2 regions of the Swingsia samuiensis genome follow, and region 2 is predicted to be linked to the other one. Evidence: predicted binding sites of a transcription regulator. Region 2 holds the regulator's gene; the other holds the start of a gene.
What was found. Region 2 encodes HrcA, which represses chaperone genes, less so after heat shock. Its sites were predicted from a motif close to GTTNGCACTCNCNNNNNGNGAGTGCNAAC; they were not measured.
Positions count from the first base shown of each region.

Region 1: a site for HrcA is predicted at 1,132-1,160, ahead of groES (co-chaperone GroES). Genes of this name have one in related genera too.

Region 1 covers NZ_CP038141.1:1,773,601-1,776,738, forward strand. The annotation lists gene E3D00_RS08435 (S-methyl-5'-thioadenosine phosphorylase) at 1-122, shown strand, start outside; gene E3D00_RS08440 (dienelactone hydrolase family protein) at 176-871, opposite strand; gene E3D00_RS08445 (DUF4169 family protein) at 913-1,095, shown strand; gene groES (co-chaperone GroES) at 1,237-1,527, shown strand; gene groL (chaperonin GroEL) at 1,583-3,138, shown strand, end outside.
Region 2 covers NZ_CP038141.1:737,228-740,365, reverse strand. The annotation lists gene E3D00_RS03425 (mechanosensitive ion channel domain-containing protein) at 1-490, opposite strand, end outside; gene rdgB (RdgB/HAM1 family non-canonical purine NTP pyrophosphatase) at 525-1,124, opposite strand; gene hrcA (heat-inducible transcriptional repressor HrcA) at 1,299-2,369, shown strand; gene E3D00_RS03410 (penicillin-binding protein 1A) at 2,508-3,138, shown strand, end outside.

The DNA of each region.
Region 1 (3,138 bases), 1.0 Mb from region 2:
AGCGTGGTGTAGATCTTTCTGCTGAAAGAGCGTTGGATCATGCTTTAATTACAGCACCTGAGAAACGTGATCCTGCCTTAATCGCAAAATTAGATGCTGTTGCAGGACGTGTTTTGAAATAAAGGGTATGAGAGCTCTGCCAAAATAAACAAGGCAGAGCTCGTGGCTTAACGTATTAAGCCAGATTTTGTCTTAAGAATTCGACACTACGCTTCCATGCAAGATCGCGTGCGTTTTTATCAAAATCTGCACGATCGCGGCAGCCAAAACCATGGCCTGCGTTATCATATACAAAAACTTCTACTTCAGGGCGTTTTTGGCGAATAGTTTGGATATCAAGATGAGGAATTGTATGGTCTTGATCGCCAAAATGAAGTTGCACAGGGCAGTGTGGAGCGTGCTCTACGTAGTCTGATATTCCACGCCCATACCAGCTGACTGCTGCGTTAACTTGATGGGTTTGTACCGCTTCAAGCCAAGCGATCAATCCACCCCAGCAAAAACCAATGATTCCTGTCTTACGGTTATGGTCTTCTTGGCGAAGGTGTTTGGAGCAAGCTGCTATATCTTTACGAAGATGCTCTGGTGTAATTTGAGCGCGGTATTTGAGGCCTTCTTCAATGCCGTGTTGGTCGTAATTTAAGACGGTATTCGGCTTAACACGGTCAAAAAGGGCAGGAGCGATAACGTGGAAGCCTTCTTGCGCGAGTTCTTCACACGTTGTTTTGATGTGATCTGTTAGTCCAAAGATTTCTTGAATAACGATAATGGAGTGTTGAGACTCCGCAGAACCAGCTTCCCAAGCATCGAAGCTATGACCATCATCAGTTGTGAGGCGAACGAGACGCCCTTGTGTTTTCTTGGTATTCATAAGGATATATCCATCACGTAGAGAGCCTGAAAGGCAAGACAATGACAGATGTTATTAATCTTCGGCGTGAACGTAAACGCCGGAAGTCTTTAGAGGACGCAAAGCAGGCGGAAACGAACAGGCTTCTATACGGGCGTACAAAAGCACAAAAGCAATCTGATTCTCTGGAAAAATTAAGGAAAAAGGCCCTTTTAGATGGGAAACGACTCAGAGAAGAAGATTAGATTTTTCTTGACGTAAAGCATTATAATGATTACCTATTTAGCACTCTCTATACGAGAGTGCTAATTGGCGCTGCTACTATGAGCGCATAACCTGGTTGAGCTGCTTTAGAACAAGGGCCAGCCTTATTTATGGAGCGATCCATGACGAAATTTCGTCCCCTTCACGACCGTGTCGTGGTCCGTCGTCTAACAGGCGAAGAAAAGACAGCTGGTGGCATTATTATTCCAGACACCGCAAAAGACAAACCAACAGAAGGTGAAGTTGTTTCTGTTGGCCCTGGCGCTCGTAATGAGCAAGGCCAGATTGTTGCGCTTGATGTAAAAGCTGGTGACAAGGTTCTTTTCGGTAAATGGTCTGGAACAGAGGTGAAGATTGACGGTGAAGAACTGTTGATCATGAAAGAAAGCGATATCATGGGTGTGATTGGCTAATTCAGCCTCCCATTGAATAGAGTATTTTCAGAAACCTCATTTAGGATTTAAACAAATGGCTGCTAAAGACGTCAAATTCGGTGCAGATGCACGTGAACGTATGTTGCGTGGTGTAGATATTCTAGCCAACGCAGTAAAAGTAACGCTTGGTCCAAAAGGCCGTAACGTTGTTTTGGATAAGAGCTTCGGTGCACCTCGTATTACAAAAGATGGTGTTTCTGTTGCTAAAGAAATCGAGCTTGCTGATAAGTTCGAAAATATGGGCGCACAAATGGTGCGTGAAGTTGCTTCCAAAACCAATGATCTAGCTGGTGATGGCACAACGACATCAACCGTGCTTGCACAAGCAATCATCCGTGAGGGTGCAAAGGCTGTTGCAGCTGGCATGAACCCAATGGATCTTAAACGCGGGATCGACAAGGCTGTCGAAGCTGTTGTTGAAGAACTTAAAAAGAACACCAAGAAAATCACTTCCCCAGGTGAAATTGCTCAGGTTGGAACAATTTCTTCAAATGGTGAACGTGAAATCGGTGAGATGATTTCTGCTGCGATGCAGAAAGTTGGCTCTGAAGGCGTTATCACGGTTGAGGAAGCAAAAGGTCTTCATACAGAACTCGACGTTGTTGAGGGTATGCAGTTCGACCGTGGTTATATTTCTCCATACTTCGTAACCAACCCTGAGAAGATGACAGCTGATCTGGATAATCCTTATATCCTGATCCATGAAAAGAAATTGTCTTCTCTACAGCCAATGTTGCCACTTCTTGAAAGCGTTGTGCAGTCTGGCCGTCCGCTCATGATCATCGCAGAAGATGTTGATGGTGAAGCTCTTGCAACCTTGGTCGTAAACAAGCTTCGTGGTGGACTAAAAATTGCTGCCGTTAAAGCGCCTGGTTTTGGTGACCGTCGTAAAGCAATGCTTGAAGATATTGCTGTACTTACCGGTGGACAAGTTATCTCTGAAGATATCGGCATCAAGCTTGAATCTGTAACGCTTGAAATGCTTGGCCGTGCCAAGAAAGTTCATATCGAAAAAGAGAACACAACGATCGTAGAAGGTGCTGGTAATGGCGACGATATTAAAGGTCGTTGCAACCAGATCCGTGCTCAGATCGAAGAAACAACATCTGACTATGATCGTGAAAAACTTCAGGAACGTCTTGCTAAATTAGCAGGTGGTGTTGCTGTTATTCGCGTTGGTGGTAGCACAGAGGTTGAAGTTAAAGAACGTAAAGACCGCGTGGATGATGCTCTTCATGCAACACGTGCCGCTGTTGAAGAAGGTATCGTCCCTGGTGGTGGTACAGCTCTTGCTCGTGCGTCTGTGGTTCTAAAAGGCCTTGATTTTGCAAATGATGATCAGCGTATTGGTGCTGATATCGTTCGTAAGGCTCTTCAGTCTCCTCTTCGTCAGATCGCTGAAAATGCGGGTGAAGATGGTGCAGTAATTGCTGGCAAGGTTCTTGAAAACAACACGTATAACTTTGGTTTTGATGCTCAAACCGGTGAGTATAAAGACCTTGTTGCCGATGGTATCATCGATCCAACAAAGGTTGTCCGTACAGCTCTGCAAGATGCGGCATCTGTTGGTGGTCTGTTGATTACGACAGA
Region 2 (3,138 bases):
GGTGTTCAATCCCTAATCCGAGTGCAACAAATATGATAGAGAGTAGTGTTGTAGTATAAATAATTTTTCGGGCATTTTGACTGCTGAATTGATCGTGTATTTCATACATCAAAAATCTTAGATCGATAAATAGACCCAAGAAATTATGGAAATAACTTAAAGACTGAGCATGTAAGCTCTCTAGACCATTATGGATATCTGTTTTGTTTTTTAATGCGGTATGATTGTTCGAGGGAGCAGCGCGCGCCATTAAAGAGAGAGTATGAGAAAAAGCTTCTCGTTCTTTGGGGTCATTAAGAATGGTAAGAAGCTTTTGGGCTTCCTGTTTAGTAAGCGGAGTATCAAGGGAAGATGTTGAATCTGCTAAAGCCGTATTAACAGAAAATCCTACCACACCTAGTAATATAATAAGAAGAACTATATGGATTGATTTCTTAAGAACGCCTCCAAAGTCGAGTGAAGATATCTTTTTATATTTTGTATTTATCATTATTAATTAGGCCTTATATGAATATTTGTTCTATTTATTTTTCGACACATTCTTTCATAAAAAGCTCTAAAGCTTTTGCTCTATGGCTCATTTTATTTTTTTCATGCTCAGGCATTTCTGCAAAAGTGCGGGTTTCTCCATCTGGAACAAAAATTGGGTCATAGCCATGTCCATGCTCGCCACGTGGAGGCCATACCGTTTGGCCATGACATTCCCCTACGACGGATTGGGTTTCTCCATCCGGCCATGCAAGACATAATGCGGCAATAAAAGAAGCCGAATAATTATCTGTATTTCCCATCTCGGTATGCACACGTTGCATCGCAACATTCATATCTTTTGTCGGGCCACCCCACCGAGCGGAATAAACACCGGGTTGTCCACTTAAAGCCTCGACACAAAACCCGGAGTCATCTGCTAAAGCCGGTAAACCAGAGGCTGCAGCAGCTGCTTTTGCTTTGATAGTGGCATTTCCTACAAAGGTATTTTCTGTTTCTTCAGGTTCAGGAAGCTTGAGTTCTGCAGCAGAAATAACCTGAATATCTTTATCTGCAAATAGCATAGAAAATTCACGTAATTTTCCGGAATTGTGGCTAGCAAGAACGATTTTAGATCCAGGCTTCAAGCGTTTCATAGTGACTCTTAAGTAAGATAGAAATTGAAATGTATTCATAGGATTAAACATGACGGCTGCTTATCTTACAATGTATGATGGTTTTTATTTTGTAGCAGCATGCTATGTGATCTTGTGGTGGAACATGTTCTACTCTCGTTTGACGGCTGTTTTTTGCTAGGAATGTGATCAATTATGAATAAATCTGATTCATATTTTTTTGGTAAAAAATCATCGTTCTTAAGTGGGCTAAGGGAACGTGAGGCCGCGATTTTAAGAGAAATAGTAGAAGAATATGTTGAAACAGGCGAGCCGGTCGGAAGTCAGACCGTATCACAGCGTTTGCAACCAGCATTATCTTCCGCAACGATAAGGAACGTTATGGCAGATTTGGCGCGTGCTGGACTGTTGTTTAGTCCCCATGTGTCTGCTGGTCGTTTGCCGACGGAAAAAGGATTAAAGCTTTTTGTCGATGGGTTGCTTCAATTTGGCTCATTAAAAGAAGAAGACAAAGAACATATTAATACACGCTTAGATGTGCATGGACGGTCATATAAGGAGACTTTTGCTGAGGTTTCGTCTGTATTATCGAGCTTATCATCTGCAGCTGGTCTGGTTTTGGCCCCCAAGTTTGAAGCAACACTTAAGCATATTGAGTTTGTTCTGTTGGGGGCTAATCGTGGTTTGGTTATTCTTGTTAGCTCAAATGGGCAAGTTGAAAATCGTATTATTGAACTGCCTATCGGCGTTCCACCTTCTGCTCTTATAGAGGCGGGGAATTATCTCAATGCGCGTTTAGGTGATTTGACGCTAGCCTCTTTGAGGGAGCGGATCGGTGGTGAGTTGGAAGAGAATCGTCATGAAATTGATGTGTTGGCCGCCCATGTGATCGAACGAGGTCTGGCCACATGGGATGCGCAAGCGGGCACGTTATTTGTTCGAGGGCAGGGGAATCTCTTATCCGATATTACAGAAATTGAGCGTTTGACGGCCATACAAATGCTTTTTGAGCAGTTAGAAACACAAGAAATGATGTTGCAGCTTTTACAGCTTACAGAAGAGTCTGAAGGGGTGCGCATTTATGTTGGGCGTGAAAGTGGGTTGTTTGGTATGTCAGGTTTGTCCATGATTGTTGCACCTGCTCGCAACGAAGCCCAGAAGATCGTGGGGGCTTTAGGTGTTATCGGGCCAACACGTTTAAATTATGGGCGCATCGTTCCTGTTGTTGATTATACGGCTAAGATGATGGGGCGTTTGTTTAGCTAGTCTTGCAAGATCGCTGTGTGAAATTAAACCGAACTTTGATGGTGTTTTTGGGTTATCGCTGTCCGAGAGATGCTGCTATAAAAATATTGTTGTCTTTATGGGGCGACGAAAGGAATACTTCAATGCTATGCGGATCCTATGACGCGACGTTATTCTAGTTCTCGTAATCCAATGGCTCCCAGAGCAAGTTCTCCTCGTGGGCCTCGTTTTCGTCGTTTTCGGCAGATCATTGCTGTTTTTGCAGGGATTGGTTTGCTTGGGGTAACTGGGGGAGGTGTGCTTATATGGGCCACCTACGCCAAGTTCCAGTCTGATCTGCCAAGTATTGACAGCTTGCGTGCATACCAACCACCAACCGTAAGTCGTATTTATACGTCTGATGATCAGTTGATGGCTCAGCTTGCGAATGAACGTCGTATTTTTGTTCCTATTGATGCGATTCCAGATAAAGTCAAAAAAGCTTTTATCGCAACGGAAGATCATAATTTTTACACGCACGGCGGTGTTGATGTTCTGGCCATCGCACGTGCTGCTGTTACTGATGTTTTTGCACGGCACGGCCGTCGTCCCTTAGGCGCATCGACCATTACTCAGCAAGTTGCCAAGGTGATGTTGCTTAATAGTAATGTTTTATCGTTTGATCGAAAAATAAAAGAAGCTCTTTTAGCCGAAAAAATGGAGCAGGTTTTATCAAAAGATAAAATATTAGAAATATACCTTAATGGAATTTATTTAGGAAATGGAGCATTCGGAGTAGCCGCGGCTGCTC